2 regions of the Rhizobacter sp. P2_D12 genome follow, and region 2 is predicted to be linked to the other one. Evidence: predicted binding sites of a transcription regulator. Region 2 holds the regulator's gene; the other holds the start of a gene.
The links. Region 2 encodes NrdR, which represses ribonucleotide reductase genes. Its sites were predicted from a motif close to CACNANATNTNGTG; they were not measured.

Region 1 (8,770 bases), on a different contig from region 2:
CGTGTTAATTATGAGAGTGTTGTGTCGAAACACCAAGCACTTATTGACATCGCGAGCACTTCGCTGTTGCTGTGTCGCATCGAAAAACGCGCGTGCCTTTCACCATCCGCAGGTGCCGGCACGCGCCCTTCTCTCACGCTCCACTCACGCCATCGCGAAGCACCCGATGCATCACTGACAGGCTTCGCAGGTCGGGTCGTCGATCGCGCAGAACTTGATGTCGGTCGCGGGATCTTCGCTGGTCATCGCGACGAAGGCCGACGGCGCTGCAACCGGCGCCGTTGCTTGCGGTGCGGCGATCACGGGGCCCGGCCCGGAGCCGCTCGAGACCGAGTTCAGCTGGCCTGACTTCACCGTCGATTTCTCGGCGTGCGTGGCGCCCACGGTGCGCAGGTAGTAGGTCGTCTTCAGGCCGCGCGTCCATGCGAGCTTGTAGGTTTCGTCGAGCTTCTTGCCCGACGCGCCGGCCATGTAGATGTTCAGGGACTGCGCCTGGTCGATCCACTTCTGGCGACGCGCGGCGGCCTCGACCAGCCACTGCGTCTCGACCTCGAACGCGGTCGCGTACAGCGCCTTCAGCTCCTCCGGCACGCGGTCGATGCGACGAAGCGAACCGTCGAAATGCTTCAGGTCCATCACCATCACGTCGTCCCACAGGCCGAGCTTCTTCAGGTCGCGCACCAGGTACTCGTTGATGATCGTGAACTCGCCCGACAGGTTGGACTTGACCGACAGGTTGCCGAACGACGGCTCGATCGACGCGCTGACGCCGATGATGTTCGAGATGGTCGCGGTCGGCGCGATCGCCACGCAGTTGGAGTTGCGCATGCCGTGCTCGGCGATGCGGGTGCGCAGCGCGGCCCAGTCCAGCGTGACGCTGCGGTCGACGTCGACGTAGCCGCCGCGGGCTTCGGCCAGCAGGTCGAGCGAGTCGATCGGCAGGATGCCGCGGTCCCACAGCGAGCCGCGGTAGCTGGAATAGCGGCCGCGTTCCGCCGCCAGCTCGGTCGAGGCCCAGTAGGCGTAGTAGCAGACGGCCTCCATCGAGCGGTCGGCGAAGCCCACAGCGTCGTCCGACGCGTACGGCGTGCGCAGCTCGTACAGCGCATCCTGGAAGCCCATGATCCCCAGGCCGACCGGGCGGTGCCGCAGGTTGGAGTCGCGCGCCTTCTTGACCGCGTAGTAGTTGATGTCGATGACGTTGTCGAGCATGCGCATCGCGGTGGCGACGGTCTTCTTCAGCTTGGCGTGGTCGATCTGCATCGCGCCGTCGACCAGCTTCAGGTGGTGCACCAGGTTCACCGAGCCCAGGTTGCACACCGCGATCTCGGTCTCGCTGGTGTTCAGCGTGATCTCGGTGCACAGGTTGCTCGAGTGCACCACGCCCACGTGCTGCTGCGGCGAGCGCACGTTGCAGGCGTCCTTGAAGGTGATCCACGGGTGGCCGGTCTCGAACAGCATCGAGAGCATGCGGCGCCACAGGTCCTTGGCGGGGATCTTCTTGAACAGCTTGATCTCGCCGCGCGCCGCCTTGTCCTCGTAGCGGGTGTAGGCCTCCTCGAAGGCCTTGCCGAACTTGTCGTGCAGGTCCGGGCAGGTAGACGGCGAGAACAGCGTCCAGTCGCCACCCTCCATCACGCGGCGCATAAACAGGTCGGGAATCCAGTTCGCGGTGTTCATGTCGTGCGTGCGGCGGCGGTCGTCGCCGGTGTTCTTGCGCAGCTCCAGGAACTCCTCGATGTCCAGGTGCCAGGTCTCCAGGTAGGCACAGACGGCGCCCTTGCGCTTGCCGCCCTGGTTCACCGCGACGGCGGTGTCGTTGACCACCTTCAGGAACGGCACGACGCCCTGGCTCTTGCCGTTGGTGCCCTTGATGTGCGAGCCGAGCGCGCGCACGTTGGTCCAGTCGTTGCCCAGGCCGCCGGCGAACTTCGACAGCAGCGCGTTCTCCTTCAGGGCCTCGTAGATGCCGTCCAGGTCGTCGGCGACGGTGGTCAGGTAGCAGCTCGACAGCTGCGAGCGCTGCGTGCCGGCGTTGAACAGCGTCGGCGTCGAGCTCATGAAGTCGAAGCTGGACAGCACCTCGTAGAACTCGATCGCGCGCGCCTCGCGGTCGATCTCGTTCAGCGCCAGGCCCATCGCGACGCGCATGTAGAACGCCTGCGGCAGTTCGATGCGCACCTCGTTGACGTGCAGGAAGTAGCGGTCGTACAGCGTCTGCAGCCCGAGGTAGTCGAACTGCAGGTCGCGGTCGGCCTTCAGCGCGGCGCCCAGCTTGCCCAGGTCGTACTGCAGCAGCTTCTCGTCCAGGCGCTCGGCCTGCACGCCCTTCTTGATGAAGCCGGGGAAGTAGTCGGCGTAGCGGGTGTGCATGTCGCTCTGCAGCACCTCCTCGCCGAGGATCTCCTTGCGGATCGTGTGCAGCAGCAGCCGGGCGGTGGCGCGGGTGTAGCCGGGGTCCTTCTCGATCAGCGTGCGCGCGGCCAGGATCGCGGCCTTGTGCACCTCGTCGATCGGCACGCCGTCGTACAGGTTGCGGCGCGTCTCGGCCAGGATCGGCTCGGGCTTCACGTCGGCGCCCAGGTCGGCGCAGGCCGACTCGACGATCACCTGCAGGCGCGCCATGTCCAGCGGCACGCGCTGGCCGCGGTCGAGCACCATCATCGCCGGCTCGGCGGCGGCCGTCGCCGGGTGGCCCTGCTTCGCGCGTTCCTGCGAGCGGCGCTCGCGGTACAGCACGTAGGCACGCGCGACCTCGTGGTGGCCGCCGCGCATCAGGCCGAGTTCGACGTGGTCCTGCACGTCCTCGATGTGGAAGGTGCCGCCGCCCGGGCGCGAACGCAGCAGCGCACGCACCACCGACTCGGTCAGCCCGTCGACCGTCTCGCGCACGCTGGCCGAGGCCGCGCCCTGCGTGCCGTGCACGGCCAGGAAGGCCTTCATCAGCGCGACGGCGATCTTGTTGGGTTCGAAGGACACCACCGCGCCGTTGCGGCGGATGATCTGGTAGCCCTGGTACGCGGAGGCGGAACCCGCGGGGCCGGTGCCGCTGCGAGCAGCGGTCGTGGAAGAGCTGGTGGCGGCGGTGGGAGTGACGTTGCTGACTGCTTGCATGGATACCCCTTCTTGTGGTCTGTCGACGCGAATCGATTCAATGTCTGGCGCTCACGCCGGACCAACCCCCACAGCCCATGACTGCGGCGCGCCCCCGGCGCTGAGCCGCCGATGACGCATGACTGGAACGGTGAAGAGCGATGAGCGGGTGTTGAGGCTGTGGAACTTCTTGCCAACATGCGAGGCCCGGATGCCGATGCCGCCTGCAGTGCAGACCCCTGGAATCCAGGTGACGAGGGCGGGCATGGGCCAGAGGATGTTGGGACAAAAGGATACCACGAAGGACACTATATCTGGGGGTCGGGCACCCTTCAAGCACTAGCTGTAGCGTCCCCCAAGCCCTTGGGGGAAGCAGGCCGCGCACCACGGAGCGGCGTGCGCGGCGTCGGCTCCCATCCACGCTGCGAATGGATGCGGGCAGCGGCACGCGGCTTGGCGCTGCGCGCGATTTGCGCCCGCAGCGCGCGTGGACACTGGCTCTCGCAGCGTGCGCGGCTCAATGCGGATCGCGCAGTCCCTCGGGAAAATACCGACCGGCCCAGCGCAGGCCGTGGCGCACGCGCGTCCAGTCGAAGCCTGGACCGGGATCGATCTTGCGACCCGGCGCGACGTGCTCGTGGCCGGCCACCGATTGCAGCGGATAGCGCTGTGCAAGCGCGCGCAGCAAGGGCAGCAGCGCGTCGTACTGCGCGTCCTCGAAGGTCTCGCCTTCCAGCCCTTCGAGCTCGATGCCGATCGAGAAGTCGTTGCAGTTCTCGCGCCCGTTCCAGGCCGAGCGACCGGCATGCCAGGCGCGCTGCCCGCACGCGACGAACTGCAGCAGTTCGCCGTCGCGCCGGATGACGAAGTGCGACGACACCTGCAGGCCGCGGATCTGCTGGTAGTAGGGGTGCGCGTCCCAGTCGAGCCGGTTCGAGAACAGCCGCTCGATCGCTTCGCCGCCGTATTCGCCGGGCGGCAGGCTGATCGAATGGATCAGCGCCAGGTCGATCGCCGTGCCCGCGGGCCGCGGCCCGAAGTTGGGCGATTCGCAACGACGGGCCAAACCGCACCAACCTTCGTCATCGATTACCGCCCCCGATAACCCGGCCATTATTCCAACCAGAATCGCCAGGGTGTTCAGGCGCTGTCGCCGCTGCGCTCGCCATCGACCGGGTCGTCGGTGCCGCCGACGTTGACGCCCAGGCGCGCCATCCGGTAGCGCATCTGGCGCAGCGACAGGCCCAGGCTCGCGCCCGCCGCGGTGCGGTTGTAGCGGTAGCGCTCGAGCGCGCGCTCGAGCACGTCGCGCTCGATGTCGTCGAGGTAGGCGGCCAGGTCGGTCGGCAGCGGCGCCTGCACCGGCACGGCGGCCGCGCGGGCCAGCTCGGCGGCCGGTGCCGGCTTGGCCGACACCACCGGCGTCGCATCGAATTCGGACGCCTCGCTGTCGCTGAAGACCAGTTCGGACACGCCCAGGTCGGCCACATCGATCACGTCGCCCACCGTCAGCGCGACCGCACGGTGCAGCAGGTTCTCGAGCTCGCGCACGTTGCCGGGGAAGCTGTAGCGGCTGAGCTGCACCATCGCATCGCGCGTCAGCCGCGGCGGCGGCGACACGCCGGCATCGCGCGCGATGCGGTCGAGCACGCGCTCGCAGATCGACGGCAGGTCTTCGAGCCGCTCGCGCAGCGGCGGCACGCGGATCTGGATCACGTTGAGCCGGTAGTACAAGTCCTGGCGGAACTTGGCGGCCTGCACCTCGGCGCCCAGGTCCTTGTGGGTGGCGCTCAGCAGCCGCACGTTGACCGGCTGCTCGACCACCGCCCCGACCGGGCGCACCGAGCGCTCCTGGATGGCACGCAGCAGCTTGCTCTGCATCGCGAGCGGCAGGTCGCCGATCTCGTCGAGGAACAGCGTGCCGCCGTTGGCGGCCTGGAAGAAGCCTTCGCGGTCTTCGGCCGCGCCGGTGAAGGCGCCCTTGCGGTAGCCGAAGAACTCGGCCTCGAGCAGCTGCTCGGGGATCGCGCTGCAGTTGACGGCCACGAAGGGCTGCGCGCCGCGCGGGCTGATCTCGTGGATGGCGCGGGCCACCAGTTCCTTGCCGGTGCCGGACTCGCCGTTCACCAGCACCGGCGCCATGCTGCGCGCCACCTTGTCGATCAGCTGGCGCACCTGCTGCATCGCCTGCGACTGGCCGGCCATGCGCGCGAGCGCCTGGCTGACCGGCCCGCTGCTGGCCGGCGGCACCGGCAGCGTCGCGAGCACCGGCGCCGGGCGCGGCGCAGCCGGCGTGCCGTTCTCGGACGGCAGGCTCGACGGCACCATGGTCGGCACCGTGGGCGCGCTGCGGCCGAGTGCCGACGCGACGACGGCGCGGAACTGCTTCAGGTCGACCGGCTTGGTCAGGTAGTCGTAGGCGCCGGCCTTCAGCGCCTCGACCGCGTTCTCGGCCGAGCCGTAGGCGGTGATGACGATGGCCTTCTCGCGCCGGTTGCCTTCTTCCAGCCGGCGCAGCAGGTCGAGCCCGGTGCCGTCGGGCAGCCGCATGTCGGTGATGACCGCGCTGTAGGTGCGGTCCTTCAGGTGCAGCAAGGCATCGTCCACCGTGCCGGCGGTCTCGACGTCGTAGCCCTCGCGCAGCAGCGTCAGCTCGTACAACGTGCGCAGGTCGGGTTCGTCGTCGACGACCAGCAGGCTGAAGTGGGAAGGCGAACTCATGATGTCAGGTGCAGTCGGGTCTCGGGCGCTTCGGCGCCGGCCAGTGGTTTGCGCCGCATCGCGACGAAGAATTCATTGCGGTTCGGCTCGCTGGACGCGCGCAGCCGGTAGTCGATGCGGGCGCCGTAGCGCTCGCACAGTTCCCGGCAAATATACAAGCCCAGGCCGGTACCGCGGCTGCGTGTGGAGAAGAAAGGCTCGAACAGGTAGCGTTCGACCTCGGGCGGGATCGGCTCGCCGTTGCTCGTGACGCTCAGCACCACGTGCACGTCGTCGCGCGCCGACAGCGCCAGCCGCACGCCGCCCGGCACCGGTTGCGCATGGCGCTTGGCGTTGTCCAGCAGGTTGATCATGACGCGGCGCAGGTGCTCGGGGTCGAACACCACGCCCAGCGGTTCGTCGGGCAGCTTGACGCGCAGCAGGCTGTCGCCGCCGATCGGCATCTCGGCGGTGCGCGCCCATTCGCTGCAGACGGCGGCGACCAGCGCGGTGGCATCGATCGGGCCGCCGTCCTGCACCTCGCTCGGCGCCACCTCCATCACGTCGTCGACGATGCGCTTGAGGCGCGCGGTGTTCTCGGTGACCATGCGCGTCAACTGGCGCTGCGCCGGCGTGGTGGCGTCCTCGGCGAGCAGCGCGTTGGCCTGCGAAATGGCGGCCAGCGGGTTGCGGATCTCGTGCGCGATGCCGGCCGACACCCGGCCCATCGCGGCCAGTTTCTCCTGGCGCGTGCGTGCCTGCATGCTGCGCACGTCCTCGATGAACAGCACGCACAGCTCCTCGCTCGGGTCGGGCGCCTGGCGCCGCGTGAAGCGCACCCGCACCCGCAGCGTGCGCGGCGGGCCGGATTCGAAATCGAGCACGACGTCGCGCCCGCCTTCGGGCCAGGTGGCCTCGGCGAAGGCGCGCTCGACCGCCTTCACGAGCGCGCCCCACGCATCGACGCCCTGCAGCTGGAACGGCGCCTCGCGCGACACGCCGTTGGGCGCCAGCAGCGCGCGCGCGGCCGGGTTGGCGGTGCGCACGCGGCCGCGCCGGTCGACCACCATCACGCCTTCCTGCATCTCCTCGATCACCAGGCGGTTCAGCTGCGCCTGCTGGCGTGCCAGCTCCAGGCTGCCGCGCGCGGTGAGTTCCTCGCGCGCCAGGCGCCCGGCCAGTTCGCCGGCCAGCAGCGTGATGACGAAGAAGCCGCTGCCGGCCAGGCCCGCCTGGGTCATCATCGCGGTGATGTCGCCGACGCCGGCCAGCACCGACAGCCAGGCGACGCCCAGCAGCGCCAGGGTCACGACCGAGGCGGTGGCCAGCGCCATCAGGCGCGGCGTCAGCACCCCGGCCATCAGCACCGGCAGCACCAGCAGCGCGACGTAGTTCAGGCCCGAGGCCGGCGCCAGCCAGTGCAGCGCGCCGAAGCAGACGATGTCGACGCCGATGGTGGAGATCCACTGCGGGCTGCGCAGCCGCGCCAGCTCGCGCGGGGCGGCCGTGCGGCGGTAGCGCGGCAGCACCCACATGCTGAGCGCGAGCGCCGCGTAGGCGACGCTGACGGCCACCACCGGCAGCGCCGGCCGCACGCCGAACACCGTGGCGACCACCATCGCCGCGACCAGCGCGACGCCCAGCGCGGCCCGCGCGCTGATGAAGGCGCCGTAGATGCGCTGGAAGGCGGTCTGCCCGGAGCCGATCAGGCGGCGCGCCTGGCGCGTCAGGAAATTGCTGTCGGCCTGCGCCTGCACCGCCTGCCAGTTGCCGTCGTAGCGGGAGTCGTCCTCGGCCCAGCCTTCGCGAACATGGGTGTCCTCGTCGCCACCGAGGGCGCCGAACCAGGACTCGTGCGTGGGCCGCGTCGACGCGCGGCCGGAGCGGCGGTCGTTGCGGCGGCGTTCGGGCTTGGCCGGCGCGGTGCTCATGCTGCGCCGCTCATGGCTTGCCCTGCCCGCCTTCGAAGGCGGCCCGGTGCGCCTCGCAGCAGAAGGCACCGCCGCGGCCCGGCAAGGCCTCCGCCTTCGGCAGGTGCACGCCGCACTGGGCGCAGGCGACCATCGTGTCGGGCAAGGCATCGGCCGGCGGCGGCGGCGCGACCGGCTTGCGACCGCGGCCGCCCCGCGCGATCCAGACGATCAGCGCCACGATCACCAGCAGGACGATGAACTTTCCCATGAGACCTCAGACGGCGGTGCGGTGCAGCACCACTTCGAACACGAAGCGCGAGCCGACGTAGGCCAGCAGCAGCAGCAAGGCACCGGCGTACAGCCAGCGCACCGCCCGGCGCCCGCGCCAACCGAGCAGCTGGCGGCCGATCAGCAGGCCGGCGAAGACCAGCCAGCCGAGCACCGACAGCGTCGCCTTGTGGTCCCAACGCCAGGGCGTCGTGAACCACCAGCCCAGCAGCAGCGTGGCCGACAGCAGCGCGAAGCCGGCGGTGACGAACTGGAAGGTCAGGCGCTCGAGCTGCAGCAGCGGCATGCCGGCACCACCGCGCGGCGCCGCCTGCTTCAGGTGCGAACGCATGCGGCGTTCGGCGGTGTCGAGCATCACCGCATGCAGCACCGCGGCGCCGAACAGGCCGTAGGACGCGATGCCCAGCGCCCAGTGCAGCGGCGCCCAGCTGGAGGTGGCCTGGGGCCGGAACTCGCCGGGGAAGATGGCTGCCAGCACCACCGCCGCGGCGCCCAGCAGCCCGAGCCAGCGGCGCACGCCGGGCAGCGGCACCCAGCGGCTCTCGACCGCGTACACCGCGATCACCATCCACAGCGTGGCCGACAGCGCCGGCGCGAAGCCGAAGCGCGCGCCCGACACCGGGCTGCCGATGCCGGCCATGTCGACCACGATCGCCAGCGCATGCGCCAGCCAGCCGGCGATCAGCGCGCGGCGCGGCGCGGCGCTGTCCCTTTCGCTCAGCAGCACCGCCGCGGCGTAGGCCAGCAAGGCCAGTGCGCTGGGCACCCACAGCATC
Region 2 (14,331 bases):
TCACGACCGGCGATTGCGCATTGCCGCCCTGGGCCTCCTTCACGGTGGCGGCCAGCGCGGTGAGCTTCAGCGGTGCCGGCTCCTTGCCGTCCACGCGCAGCCGCAGCGCCTCGTCCTTGCCGATCACGACCTCGATCACGTGCTCGGGCTGCTGCTTGCTCTTGCCGACGGTCGGCAGGTCGACGACGCCGGTCGTGATCAGCGGTGCGCTGACCATGAAGATGATCAGCAGCACCAGCATCACGTCGATGAAGGGCACCATGTTCATCTCGGAGATGGTGCGGCGGCGCGTGCCGCGGCCGGCGACGGCGGGCATCTCAGCGCACCCCGGGGCCGGCGGCCGGGATCGGCCCGGCCGGCAGCGGCTGCGTCGCGTTGCGCTGCAGGATGTTGGAGAACTCCTCGATGAAGGTCTCGAGCTGGATCGCGATGCGGTCGATGTCGCGCGCGAAGCGGTTGTAGGCGATCACCGCCGGGATCGCCGCGAACAGGCCGATCGCGGTGGCCACCAGCGCCTCGGCGATGCCGGGCGCCACCGTCGCGAGCGTCACCTGCTGCAGGTTGGACAGGCCGACGAAGGCATGCATGATGCCCCACACGGTGCCGAACAGCCCCACGTACGGCGACACCGAGCCGACCGATGCGAGGAAGGACAGGTTGGACTCGACGGTGTCCATCTCGCGCTGGAAGCTCGCGCGCATCGCGCGGCGCGAACCGTCGAGCAGCGCGCCGGTGTCGGCCACGCGGCGTTCGCGCAGCTTCATGAACTCGCGCATGCCGGACGCGAAGATGCGCTCCAGCGGGGCGCTGTGGGCCTTCTGCGACGCGGTGTTGAACAGGTCGTTCAGGTTCTTGCCGGCCCAGAACTCGCGCTCGAAATCCTCGTTCATCGTGCGCACCCTGCGCAGCCCGAACACCTTGCCGAAGATCACCGTCCAGCTGCCGAGCGAGACGAGCAGCAGCCCGAACATCACGATCTGCACGACGAAGCTGGCATGCAGCACCAGGCTGATGATGGAGAAATCTTGGTTCATGCGATGGCGTGGAGGATGTCGTTGGGAATTCTGCGCGGACGGAAGGTTCCGGTGTCGACGCAGCCGATGCGGATCTCGCCCTCGGCCAGCGTTTCGCCGCTGCGCCGCGCGGCCTGGGCGAGCCGGATGCTGGCACGCCCCGATTCGACCACACGCACGCTGACGTCGAGCCTGTCGTCCAGCCGCGCCGGCCGCAGGTAGCGCACCTGCGTCTCGGCGACGATGAACATCGCGCCCCCTTCGGTGCGCATGCGCTCCTGGTGGAAGCCCAGCGAACGCAGCCACTCGGTGCGGGCCCGCTCGAAGAACTTCAGGTAATTGGCATAGAACACCACGCCGCCGGCGTCGGTGTCTTCCCAGTAGATGCGCAGCGGGTGGATGAAGGCGGGAGTGTCGATGGCAGCCATTGACGCGTACAGCAACAGGGCACGTGGATCGCGCGGGCGTCGCGCGGTCCGGCGCCGATTATGGCTGCACGCGCTTCCAGACCGGGCCCCACACCGGGTGGCCTTGTTCCGACTTGTTCAGCGCGAAGGCCGGATCGGCGAAGCGCGCTGCCCGGAAAGCCGCCTCGCAATCGGCGGTGCGGCTGCTGGTGCAGTAGATGAAGGCGAGGTGCTTCTGCGCCGCCGCCTGGTCGCGCGGCGACACGAGGCCGGTCTTCAGCGCCAGGTTCAGCTGCTTCTCGGCCTCGGGGTACTGGCCGTCCTCGTAGGCGCGGATGCCGCCCTGCAGCGCGCGTTCGGCCGGGCGGGCGATGACGTCGAGCAGGCCGACCGGCGGCGGCGGAGGCGTCTGCGCGCAACCGGCGGCGAACAGGGTGATGAAGACGATGGCCGGTGCGACAACGCTGAGTCTCATGATCCGAATCGGTATTTGAGGTTGACCGGCTGGCCCGGCACGACATGGACCGTCGAACTGTAAGGCGGAAAGTCGTCGTTGCGAATCGTCACCACGTGGCGGCCTTCGTTGAGCGTGAGTTCGTTCAGCGGCGGCGCGGTGCCGACCGGCTTGCCGTCGACCTCGACCTGGCCCCAGGGGCTGATGGCCAGGCGCACGACGCCGGTGGCGACGATGACCGGCGTGGCCGCGGCGGCCCGCTCGCGGGCCTCGCGCGCGCGGCGCTCCTTGGGGGTTTCCTTCGGCTTGCGGGCGGTGTCGGCGGCCGAGGCGGCGAAGACCGGCTCGGGGGCGACGGCGGCAGCCACCGGCACGGCCGCCGCGGCGACGGTGATCGGCGCCGAGGCGCCGGCCGCCGGGTTGGGTGAGGACGCGGCGCTGTCGACCGCGGCAGCCGGGGCGGACGCGGGCACGGGTTCGGGGACCGGTACGGCCGGCGCAGCGGCCACGATGACGGCCGACGCGGCCGGCACCGTGGCGACCACGGGGGCATCACCGTGCTGCGGCATCAGCGTCCACCAGGCCGCGGCGGCAATGCCGAGGCCGGCGGCGGCCACCAGGCCCCAGGCCAGGCGGCGCCGTCCCGCCGGCTGGGCAGCGCCCTCGTCGGCGTTGTCGGCATCGTGCGGGTGTTCTTCGAGCCAGTGCCGCAGCTCGCGCGACAGCGCACGCGCCGAGCGGTAGCGGTCGTCGGGGTTCTTCTCCATCGCGCGTGCCGCGATCTCGGACAAGGCCTTGGGCACGCTGCTGTCGACCTCGTGTGCGGTCGGCGGGTTGTACTCGGCCACCGCGCGCGTGATCTCGGCCAGCGAGTTGCCGCGGAACGGGCGCACGTCGGCCAGCAGCTCGTACAGCACGACGCCGAGCGAGAACACGTCGCAGCGCCGGTCCACCGGCTCCTGGCGCACCTGCTCGGGCGACATGTAGTAGGGCGAGCCGCCGACGATGTCCTCGCCGCTCGCGTCGTGCTGGTGCGCGATGCGGGCGATGCCGAAGTCGAGCACGCGCGGCTGCGTGCGCCCGACCATGAAGATGTTGGCCGGCTTGATGTCGCGGTGCACCACGCCCTTCGAATGCGCATAGGCCAGCGCATCGGCGACGCGCCGCACGATCAGCGCGGCCTGGTGCGCCGACGGGCGCCAGCCTTCGAGGCGCAGCTGGCGCAGGTCGCGGCCCTTCAGCAGCTCCATCGCGATGTAGGCGCCTTGCTCGCTGGCACCGGCGTCGAACACCGTGACGATGTGCGGGTGGCTCAGGCCGCCGGCGGCGCGCGCCTCGTTCAGGAACAGCGAGTTGAACGAGTCGCGCTGCTCGGCCGAGATCTCGAGGTTCAGGGTCTTGATCGCGATCAGCCGCGACAGCAGCGGATCGTGCGCGGCATAGACCACGCCGAGGCCACCTTCGCCGATGCGGTACTTCAGCGCATAGCGGCCGATGTGGCCGATGGTGGGCATCTGGTCGGCCCCGCCCATCGGCGGGTTGGTCGGGAACGCCGCCTGCGGCTGTGCCGGCAGGCCGAGGTCGGTGTCACCCCACTTGGGCGCACCCGGCGACGAATTGGCAATGTCGGATGAAGGATCAGGAACAGGGCCGGGCATGAGGCGGGTCGGTTTTGTGTGGCGGTTGTCCACCACGTGCGCAGCTTAGTCCAAGCGCTTGCGCCCCTGGCTTGAAAAAACCCCGCGTTCTGTGCATTCGTAACACGCCGTTGCGAATCAGGAGACGGGGTGCCGGGCGCTTCAGCGCGAAACCGACAGCAGCTGCTGCAGCCTGTGAACCGCGTCACGCAGCTGCTGCATCGAGCTCGCGTACGACAGCCGGATGTAGCGCTCGGCCGCGTGCGGCCCGAAATCGCGGCCCGGCGTGATCGCGACCTGGGCCTCCTTCATCAGCCGGAAGCAGAAGTCCCAGCTGCTGTCGGCATGCGCCGAGCAATCGGCCCAGGCGTAGAACGCGCCGTCGGGCATCACCGGCACGCGCAGGCCCATCGCATCGAGCGCCGGCACCAGGAAGTCGCGGCGCGCGCGGAACTCGCTGCGCCGGCGTTCGAACTCGGCGATCGACTCGGGTTCGAAGCAGGCCAGCGCCGCATGCTGGGCCGGCGACGACGGGCAGATGTAGAGGTTCTGCGCCAGCCGCTCGACCGGCGCCACCAGCTGCGGCGGCAGCACCAGCCAGCCCAGGCGCCAGCCGGTCATGCTGAAGTACTTGGAGAAGCTGTTGATCGAGATCACGTCGTCGCCGTGCGCGAGCGCGGTGTGGCCGAAGGCATCGTCGAAGCTGAGCCCGAGGTAGATCTCGTCGACCATCGCGAAGCCGCCGTGCGCGCGCACCACGTCGACGATGCGGCCCATCTCGTCGAAGGCGATCGAGGTGCCGGTGGGGTTGGACGGCGATGCCAGCAGCACGCCGCGCGTGGCCGGCGTCCAGGCGGCCCGCACGGCGTCCGCATCGGGCTGGAAACGGTGTTCCGGCGAGGCCGGCAGCAGCCGCGCGATGCCGTCGGCCGCGGCCACGAAATGCCGGTTGCAGGGGTAGCTCGGGTCGGGCATCAACACCTCGTCGCCGCGCTCGACCAGCGCCAGGCAGGCCAGCTGCAGCGCGGCCGATGCGCCGGCGGTGATGACGATGCGCTCGGGGGCGACGTCGACCTGGAAGCGCTCGGCGTACCAGCGGCTCAGCCGCTCGCGCAACGCCGGCAGGCCGGTCGCCTGCGTGTACTGCGTGCGGCCGCCTTGCAGGCAGTCCTGCGCCGCCTGCAGCACGCGCGGCGGCGCGGTGAAGTCGGGCTCGCCGATGTTCAGGAAGATCATCGGCCGGCCACCCCGGGCCGGGTCGCAGGCCGCGGTGCGCGACAGCTCGACCGCCGCCTTCGCGCACTCCATCACGTAGAAGGGCTCGATGTGGTCGAGCCGCCCGGCCAGCTTCATCGCGTCATCGCCGCTGTGCGCGGTACGCCGCCACCTCGACCGGCCGCAGGTCGGCGGCGGCCTTGTCGAGCACGCCGTTCACGTACTTGTGGCCGTCGGTGCCGCCGAAGCTCTTGGCCAGCTCGACCGCCTCGTTGATCGCCACCTTGTACGGGATGTCGATGCAGTGCTTCAGCTCGTAGGCGCCGATCATCAGCACGCCGTGCTCGATCGGCGACAGCTCGGTGGTCTTGCGGTCGACGTGGCGCGCCAGCACCGCGTCGATGTCGGCGGCCTCGGCGATGCAGCCGTGCAGCAGCGCGTCGAAGTGCGCCGCATCGGCCTTGTCGAAGCCTTCCTGCTCGCGCATGTGGGCGTCGATCACGCCGGCTTCGGCACCGGACAGCAGCCACTCGTACAGCCCCTGCAGCGCCGCCTCGCGCGAACGGCGGCGCGACGACTTGGGCGATGGCTTGGCGCCCTTGGCGGCCGGCCGCCTCGCGGCGGGCGCGGGCTTCTTCGGTTCGGTGTCGCTCACGACAGGTCTTCCAGCAGGTTGGCCATCTCGACCGCGACGCGGGCGGCATCGCGGCCCTTCTCTTCGGCGCGGGCCCAGGCCTGGGTCTCGTCCTCGACGGTCAGGATGGCGTTGGCGATCGGGATCTCGTGGTCGAGCGCAATGCGGCTGACGCCGGCACCGCTTTCATTGGCCACGAGTTCGAAGTGGTAGGTCTCGCCGCGGATGATGCAGCCCAGCGCGACCAGCGCGTCGTAGCGGTCGCTCGCGGCCATCGCGTTCAGCGCCACCGGCACCTCGAGCGCGCCCGGCACCGTCACGTGCTTGATGTGCTTGGTGGCGACGCCCAGCTGCACCAGCTCGGCGATGCAGGCATCGGCCAGCGCCTGCGTCAGCTTGTCGTTGAAGCGGGCCTGCACGATGCCTATGCGCAGGTCGGTGCCGTCCAGGTCGGCCGCCTGGCCCTTGTCTGCTGCTTGCATGGGATTCCTGGTTGTCTCAGTGTTCGGGGGCGACGAAGCCGGTGACTTCGAGCCCGTAGCCGGTCATGCTGGGCATGCGGCGCGGGCTGCCCAGCAGCTTCATCTTCGTGACGCCCAGCTCGCGCAGGATCTGGGCGCCGATGCCGTAGGTGCGCAGGTCCATCTGCGCGCGCGAACGGGCCGGGGCGGCAGGCGTCTCCTGCCAGTGCGACAGCAGGGCCTGCACGTCTTCGCCGCAGTTCAGCAGCACGGCGACGCCGCGCTCGGCGGCCTGCAGCGTGGCCAGCGCCTTGTGCAGCGGCCACGAGTGGCTGCTGCCGCGGGTGTCGAGCAGGTCCATCACCGACAGCGGCTCGTGCACGCGCACCAGCACCTCGTCGGCGGTGTCTATCGTGCCGTGGCTGAGCGCCAGGTGCAGCCCGCCGGTGCGGTCGCGGAAGGCGGTGCAGTCGAACTCGCCCTGCGCGGTGGTCAGCGTGCGGCGGCCGATGCGCTCGATCAGGCTTTCGTTGCGGCTGCGGTAGCCGATCAGGTCGGCGATGGTGCCGATCTTCAGGCCGTGCTGTTGCGCGAACACCTCGAGGTCGGGCAGGCGCGCCATCGTGCCGTCGTCCTTCATGATCTCGCAGATCACCGAGGCGGGGCTCAGGCCCGCCATCGCGGCCAGGTCGCAGCCGGCCTCGGTGTGGCCGGCGCGCATCAGCACGCCGCCGTCCTGGGCCTGCAGCGGGAAGATGTGGCCGGGCTGCACCAGGTCGGCGGCCTGCGCGTCGCGCGCGACGGCCGCCTGCACGGTGCGGGCGCGGTCGGCGGCCGAAATGCCGGTGGAGACGCCGGTGGCCGCCTCGATCGACACCGTGAACGCGGTGCCGTGCCGCGTGCCGTTGCGCGTGGCCATCGGCGGCAGCTGCAGGCGTTCGCAGCGTTCGCGCGTGAGGGTCAGGCAGATCAGGCCGCGGCCGAAGCGCGCCATGAAGTTGATCGCCTCCGGCGTCACGTGGTCGGCCGCGAGCACCAGGTCGCCTTCGTTTTCGCGGTCTTCCTCGTCGACGAGGATGACCATGCGGCCGGCGGCGAGCTCGGCGATCAGTTCAGGGACGGGGGAAATGGGCATCCGGTGATTGTATTGGCGTAGCCCGGATGCCAATCCGGGACCGTGTCACGCCGCTGGCGCCGTGGCCAGCATCCGCTCGACATAGCGGGCAATCAGGTCGATCTCCAGATTCACCGCCGAGCCGGCCGCCAGCGTGCCCAGCGTCGTGTTCTCGATCGTGTGCGGGATCAGGTTGATGCTGAACTCGCAGCCATCGGCGCGGTCCTCGACCCGGTTGACCGTCAGGCTGACGCCGTTCACCGCGACCGAGCCCTTGTAGGCCAGGAAGCGGCCGATGTGCGCCGAGGCCAGCACCCGCAGCTCCCACGATTCGCCGACCGGCGCGAAATGCGTCACGCGGCCGATGCCGTCGACGTGGCCGCTGACCAGGTGGCCACCCAGCCGGTCGTGCGCGCGCAGGGCCTTCTCGAGGTTGACCGGGCCCGGCTGCGACAGCCCGGCCGTCTTGTCCAGGCTCTCGGCCGAGATGTCGATCGTGAAGCGCGCTGCGGCTGCGTCGAACGACGTGACCGTCATGCAGGCGCCGTTCAGCGAGATGCTGTCGCCGAGCTGCACGTCGTCGAGGTAGCCGGGGGGGGCCTGCAGCGTCAGTTGCAGGCCGTGGGAGGCGTCGGCGCCCAGCGGGCGGACGTCGACGATGCGGCCGAGGCCGGAGATGATGCCGGTGAACATGGCTGGATTGTCGCAGTCAGAACATTTCCCGCGCCGGCGGCCGGGCGATGATGCGCAGGTCGTCGCCGATGCGCTCGACGCCGTGGAAGCGCAGCGCCGCAGCGTCTTCCAGCCGCTGCAGCGGCCCGAAGGCCGCCAGCTCGCGCCCGGCCCCCAGCAGCTTGGGCGCCAGGTACACCAGGTATTCGTCGACCAGCCCCTCGCGCACGAACGAGCCGTTCAGCTTGTGGCCGGCCTCGACGTGCAGTTCGTTGATGCCGCGCCGGGCCAGGTCGGCCAGCATCGCCGGCAGGTCGACCTTGGCGTTCGGCCCGGGGCGCAGCACCACCTCGGCGCCGGTGGCGGCCAGCGCCTCGGCGCGGCCGGGTTCGGGGGCGGCCGCATACAGCAGCACCTGGCCCGGCGCATCGAGGATGCGGGCGGTGGGCGGCGTGTCCAGGCGCGAATCGACGACGACGCGCAGCGGCTGCCGCGCGGTCTCGACCAGGCGCACGTCCAGCCGCGGGTTGTCGTCGAGCACGGTGCCGACGCCGGTCAGCAGCGCGCCGGCCCGCTTGCGCCAGGCATGGCCGTCGGTGCGCGCCGCCTCGCCGGTGATCCACTGACTGACGCCGTTGTCGAGCGCGGTGCGGCCGTCGAGCGACGCGGCCACCTTCAGCCGCACCCACGGCCGGGCCCGCACCATGCGCGAGAAGAAGCCGATGTTCAGCTCGCGCGCGGCCTCGCCCAGCAGGCCGGATTCGACCTGCACGCCGTTCGCGCGCAGCCGCGCGAGCCCCTGCCCGGCGACCAGCGGGTTCGGATCGGTGACGGCCGAAACCACGCGCGCCACGCCCGCCGCCAGCAAGGCGTCGCAGCACGGCGGCGTGCGGCCGTGATGCGAGCAGGGTTCGAGCGTGACGTAGGCGGTGGCGCCGCGGGTCGCATGGCCGCGCGCCTGCGCATCGCGCAGTGCCATCACCTCGGCATGCGGCCCACCGGCCTGCTGCGTGTGGCCGCGGCCGAGCACCTGGCCGTGCGCATCGACGAGCACGCAGCCCACGCGCGGGTTCGGCTCGGTCAGGCCGATGGCCTGCGCGGCCAGCGCCAGCGCCTCGCGCATCGCGGCATGGTCGGCGGGGGTGAAGCTGGGCTTGGGCGGGGGCATGGGCATGGCGGATTCGTTCGCGCACCTCGTCAGGGCTGGTGCGGCGCGGTGGTCGACGAGCCGTCATTGTGCGGCCCGCCGCCGGGGCAGGGCTGGTCGCCCCGGACCACGAGGTAGTTCTGCTGGCGCAGGTTGCCGCGCACGGCGGTGTAGCGCGCGGGATGCTCGTCGTTGCGGTCGATCGCGCCGCTGTGGTCGAGGTCGGCGCTGTAGCGGCACACGCGCAGGTCGTGTGCGCTGGTGCCGAGGGTCCAGCCCTGCGGCTCGACCCGTACCCGGCCCGACCAGCCGGATGCGGGCAGGTCGGTGATCACGCACGCGTAGCCCGTGAAACGCTCGCCGGCCAGCAGCACCGGCTGCGCGGCGCAATCGGCCGTGCCGCGCGAATCGAGCACGAGCGCGATGCGCAGCGGCAGCGGCGCGTCGGGCGGGTGCGCCGCGTCGGCTGGAACGCCCAGCGAGAACCGCACGTGGCCGCTGATGCTGCTCGCATCGACCGGCTCGCAGCCCGTCGCATCACTGCAGCGCGACACGATCTCGCCGCTGGTGTCGTCGAACAGCCAGGCGATGTCGCCGGCGCCGCGCGGCTGCCAGAGACTGCGGCCGTCGCCCCGGCTGCGGGCGGTGAACGGCACGTCGTCGGAACGACCGAATGGACGCCCGATGACGGCATCCTGCGGCGCGAGGCCGAGCACCGCGTCGTAGACCGTCGAGGCCTGCGCCACCCGCGTGGCGAGTTCGACGCGGTGCGGCTCGCTGGCGCGGTCCGCCCAGTGGACGGCCACGCCGATGTCGCGCCAGGCGGCGGTCGTGTCGATGCGGCGGGTGATCGCATAGGCCGGTGACGGGGTGCTTGCAGCCCGGGCCGGGTCGCGCAGGCGATCGAGCTCCTGCCGCGCGACCTGCGTGGCTTCGCCGTGCCGGCGCGCCGCGTCCGCGGTGTGGTGCAGCAGCGACTGCATGCGCAGCAGCCCGACCGCCAGCAGCGTGACCAGCAGCAGCGCCACCAGCGCATCCAGCAGGGCCATGCCGGCGTCGCGCCGGGGCAGCAGTGGAGCGGCCATCAGAAATCGCGCCAGCTGCCGGGGCGGCGCGCAAAGCTGCCGCAGCAGCCGTGCAGCCGCTGCAGCACCTCGGCGTCGTGTTCGACACGCGTGGCGCCGGCCAGGCGCAGCTCGTGCTCGGCGAGCAGGGCGCCGTGCACGCTGGCCCCGGCATCGTCGTCCCAGGCGGGTGAGCGCAGGTACAGCAGGCCATGCACCTGCACCGGCGTGCGCAGCCGCACCGGCCCGTCGACCACCAGCAGCACCGGGTGCTGCGGCGAGCCGAGTTCAGTGGCGCTGGCCAGCGCCAGGCCGCCTTCCAGCCACACCAGCGGATGGGCGCCGTGCTTGCCGACCCGTTGCAGCAGCGCGTCGTCGCAGGGCTGCGCGCAGTTCAGCACCCGCGCGGCCGGCTGGGCCTTCCAGGCTGCGGCGTCCATCCGGAAGCTGCTCGCGAAGAACTGCGCGGCGCTGAGCGAGGCCAGCACCGGGTCGCCGGCGACGACGATCGAGGCCACCGGCGCGCCGGGTGGGCCGGCCACGTCGGCGACGCCGATGTTCACGACGCCGCCGGCGTGCAGCGCGATCGCGCCGCTGGCAATGCCCTGATGCAGCACCGTCGGCGTACCGTCGAGCGTGAGGGCGCCGCGGGCCGTGATGGCGGCCACCGGCAGCGTGTCGAGGGCCGGCAGGCGTTCGACCTCGGTCCACATGCGCGAGACGGTGCCGGCGAAAGGCGGCCGGCAGCTGGACGCGGTGCTGCAGCCGATGGCCTGCAGCGTCGCGGCAGCGGCGTCCATGCCTTCCAGGCTCAGCACGAAGGCCTGCGAACCATCGCCGGTCGCCGGCGATGCCGCGCCCGGCAACGGGCAACGGCAGGACCACACGCTGTCGGCGAGGCGGCACGAGGGCGATGGCGTGCCGGCGGCGGCGGGCAGGTAGCGGTCGCGGAACGCCAGGCCCTCGTCCGCCGGCTGGCAATCGTCGTCGATCGGGCTGCCTTCGTTGAGCATCGACAGCCCCCACGCCAACCCGGACTCCGCCGCTTCGGCGGCCTGGGCCGCCCGCGTGCGCTGGCCCGAGGTCTTCAGCTCCTGCCACAGCACTTGTGCTGCAACCGCCCAGGTCAGCAGCAACGCGGCAGCTACCCCGAGCACCAGCAACAGGGCCACCGCGCCTTTCGACCGATCCGGCGGATTCACTGGAGCACCTGCGTGCTGCGCACTGCGGCATTCGCCCTTGGGGCGGCCCGGCGGGTTCACTGGAGCACCTGCGTGCTGCGCACTGCGGTATTCGCCCTTGGGGCGGCCCGGCGGGCTCATGCGGGGCACGCGCCGACGACAGCGTCGTTGTGCACGCGCGCCTGCACCTGGGCGCTGCGCCGCAACGCGGTATCGGGCAGGGCCTGCGCCTCGATGCGGATCGTCAGCTGCCGCAGCAGCTGGTACGGGCAGGCGTTCGCGGTACAGGGGCGGCTGCAGAAGCTGGCCAAGCCGATGCGGTCGGCGTGCAGGTCGACGTGAAAGCCGGTGACGCGCATCGTCGACGCATCGGTCAGCGCCTGCCAGCTGCCTTCGCCCAGCGCCATCTCGACGCTGCCGCGGCGCAGGCGGTAGCCGACGTGGGCGCTGCTCGCGGAGGCGGAGGGCGCGTTGGCGTAGGCGATGCTCACGCCGTCGCCGGTGGCCTGCAGCCAGGGGTCGGCGGGCGCTGCCGGCGTCGGCAGGCCGTGCCCGGCGCGCGCCAGGTCGCGCGCGATCAGGTCGGCGGCGGTGCGAAGGTCTTGCGTCAGGCGCGCCTCGGCCAGGCTGCGCCGCGTGTCCTGCAACTGGATGGCCGGCAAGCCCAGGGCCGCCGCGGCGACGCCGAGCATGATCGCCATCGCGACCACCAGTTCGACCAGCGAGAAGCCGCGGCCGGCGCGGGGGAAGGCGGGGGGCGTGCGCATGGGCGGCGGCCTCAGCATGGCGGGTAACCGGCGACGCTGCCCTGCGGCGAGCAGGTGCGCACGCGGCCGAGAACGTTGACGACGTGCTGCAGCGTCCGGCCTCCGGCGCCCACGACCTGCAGGCTGGCCGCCGGCGTGCTGGTGCCGTGCAACGCGTCGAAGCTCATCGTGCCGACGTTGGCGGCCAGCCGGATGCGGCCGGCGGCCGGCAGCGCGACCGCGCGGAGGGCCTGTGCCTCCGCCTTGCATTCGGCCTGGCCGTCGGCGGTGCAGCGGCATGCGTCGACGGCGCCGCTGTAGACGACGTAGCAGGACGCCGGGTCGCCCACGCCGCGAAACCCGACGCGCACGCTCTGCTGGCGTGCCAGCGCTTCGTTGCGGGCGAAGCGCAGGTCCGCCGCCAGCTGGGTGGCCACGCCTTCGAGCCGCCGGCCGTCGACCCACTGCTGCAGCGATGGCGCTGCCAGGCATGCGAGCAGCGCGCACAGCGCCAGGCCGGTCAACAGTTCGACGAAGGTGAAGCCTCGGGCTGTGCGCCCGGATCGGTGTGCCTGTCGATGCATGGAATGTCCCCCTGATGAACGGACGCGGACTTTAGGAAGTGCCGCGCCGCCAGCCACTCCCCCGCTGGGGGGAGTCGGGCTGGAATCCGCCCGCCGATGTACCGGTACGGGCGGGGAGGGAGACGAAATGGACCGGTCTAGATGTCCCGGATCAGCTGCCTGAACTCGTCGACGTCCTCGAAACTCCGGTAGACGGAGGCGAAGCGGACGTAGGCCACCTTGTCGATGCGCTTGAGTTCGCGCATCACCAGCTCGCCGAGCCGGGTCGACGGCACTTCCTTGGAGCCGCTGTTCAGCAGCTTGTCCTGGATGCGCTCCATCGCCGCATCGATCTGCTCGACGCTGACAGGCCGCTTGCGCAGCGCAAGCGTCATCGATGCACGGATCTTGGACGGGTCGAAATCGGCCCGCGTGCCGTCCTTCTTGACGACGGACGGCAGCGCGATCTCGGCCCGTTCATAGGTCGTGAAGCGCTTGTCGCAGCTCTGGCAACGCCGGCGGCGGCGCACGACGTCGCCCTCGTCGGACTCGCGGGTCTCGACGACCTGGGTTTCGTCGTGGCTGCAGAACGGACAGCGCACGGTTCAGCGCGAATAGACCGGGAAGTCGCGCGTCAGCGCGGCCACCTTGGCCTTCACCGCCTCGATGACGGACTCGTCCTGCGGCTTGTCCAGCACATCGGCGATCAGGTGGGCGGTGGCCCGGGCCTGTTCCTCCTTGAAGCCGCGCGTCGTGAACGCCGGGCTGCCCAGGCGGATGCCGCTGGTCACCATCGGCTTCTGCGGGTCGTTCGGGATGCCGTTCTTGTTGCAGGTCATGTGGGCGCCGCCCAGCAGCGCCTCGGCTTCCTTGCCGGTGAGGTTCTTCGGGCGCAGGTCGACCAGCATCACATGGCTTTCGGTGCGGCCGCTGACGATGCGCAGGCCGCGCTCGATCAGCGTCTCGGCCAGCACGATGGCGTTCTTCGCGACCTGCTGCTGGTAAGCCTTGAACTCCGGCGCCAGCGCTTCCTTGAAGGCGACCGCCTTGGCGGCGATCACGTGCATCAGCGGGCCGCCCTGGATGCCGGGGAAGATCGCGCTGTTGATCTTCTTCGCGATGGCCTCGTCGTTCATCAGGATGATGCCGCCGCGCGGGCCGCGCAGGCTCTTGTGCGTGGTCGAGGTCACGACGTCGGCATGCGGTACCGGGTTCGGGTAGACGCCGGCGGCGATCAGGCCCGCATAGTGCGCCATGTCGACCATGAAGATCGCGCCGACCGCCTTGGCCACCTTGGCAAAACGCTCGAAGTCGATGCGCAGGCTGTAGGCCGATGCGCCGGCGATGATCAGCTTGGGCTTGTGCTCATGCGCCAGGCGTTCCATCGCGTCGTAGTCGATCTCTTCCTTCGCGTCCAGGCCGTAGCTGACGACCTTGAACCACTTGCCGCTCATGTTCAGCGACATGCCGTGCGTCAGGTGGCCGCCTTCGGCCAGGCTCATGCCCATGATGGTGTCGCCGGGCTGCAGCAGGCCGAAGAACACCGCCTGGTTGGCCTGCGAGCCGGAATTGGGCTGCACGTTGGCATGCGCGGCGCCGAAGATCTGCTTCAGGCGGTCGATCGCCAGCTGCTCGACGATGTCGACGTATTCGCAACCGCCGTAGTAGCGCTTGCCGGGGTAGCCCTCGGCGTACTTGTTGGTCAGCTGGCTGCCCTGCGCGGCCATCACGGCCGGCGAGGCGTAGTTCTCCGAGGCGATCAGTTCGATGTGATCTTCCTGGCGCCGGTTCTCGCTCTGGATCGCGGTCCACAGCTCGGGGTCCACCAGGGCGACGGTGGATTGGGTGCGGTCAAACATGGCTGGCAGTCCTCTTCAACAGAAGACCCCGGGGCGGATCACGCGAGGCGGGCTCACGTGGCCACAGGGCTGCCCAGGCGAACGGCTGAACCGACCCCGGAAACCCGGAGCCGGCTGCGCTTCCCGGTGGTTCACCACCTCAGGTTCCGCGCCGGAACCCCATC

Region 1: AC1DYN_RS25830 (ribonucleoside-diphosphate reductase subunit alpha) is a predicted target of NrdR. The motif match lies at 3,400-3,413, and genes of this name have one in related genera.

The regions. Positions count from the first base shown of each region.
Region 1 covers NZ_JBFUEB010000103.1:2,311-11,080, forward strand. Annotated here, with positions in the region: gene AC1DYN_RS25830 (ribonucleoside-diphosphate reductase subunit alpha) at 172-3,114, opposite strand; gene ampD (1,6-anhydro-N-acetylmuramyl-L-alanine amidase AmpD) at 3,611-4,207, opposite strand; gene AC1DYN_RS25840 (sigma-54-dependent transcriptional regulator) at 4,234-5,814, opposite strand; gene AC1DYN_RS25845 (sensor histidine kinase) at 5,811-7,724, opposite strand; gene AC1DYN_RS25850 (PP0621 family protein) at 7,735-7,974, opposite strand; gene AC1DYN_RS25855 (cytochrome C assembly family protein) at 7,981-8,769, opposite strand.
Region 2 covers NZ_JBFUEB010000039.1:6,919-21,249, forward strand. Annotated here, with positions in the region: gene tolR (protein TolR) at 1-316, opposite strand, end outside; gene tolQ (protein TolQ) at 318-1,034, opposite strand; gene ybgC (tol-pal system-associated acyl-CoA thioesterase) at 1,031-1,441, opposite strand; gene AC1DYN_RS14990 (TssQ family T6SS-associated lipoprotein) at 1,500-1,895, opposite strand; gene AC1DYN_RS14995 (serine/threonine-protein kinase) at 1,892-3,532, opposite strand; gene AC1DYN_RS15000 (pyridoxal phosphate-dependent aminotransferase) at 3,674-4,864, opposite strand; gene nusB (transcription antitermination factor NusB) at 4,869-5,381, opposite strand; gene ribH (6,7-dimethyl-8-ribityllumazine synthase) at 5,378-5,842, opposite strand; gene ribBA (bifunctional 3,4-dihydroxy-2-butanone-4-phosphate synthase/GTP cyclohydrolase II) at 5,859-6,956, opposite strand; gene AC1DYN_RS15020 (riboflavin synthase) at 7,002-7,628, opposite strand; gene ribD (bifunctional diaminohydroxyphosphoribosylaminopyrimidine deaminase/5-amino-6-(5-phosphoribosylamino)uracil reductase RibD) at 7,645-8,781, opposite strand; gene AC1DYN_RS15030 (hypothetical protein) at 8,805-9,839, opposite strand; gene AC1DYN_RS15035 (hypothetical protein) at 9,839-10,990, opposite strand; gene AC1DYN_RS15040 (PulJ/GspJ family protein) at 11,137-11,766, opposite strand; gene AC1DYN_RS15045 (GspH/FimT family pseudopilin) at 11,778-12,329, opposite strand; gene nrdR (transcriptional regulator NrdR) at 12,467-12,910, opposite strand; gene glyA (serine hydroxymethyltransferase) at 12,914-14,167, opposite strand; ZMP/ZTP riboswitch at 14,232-14,331, opposite strand, start outside.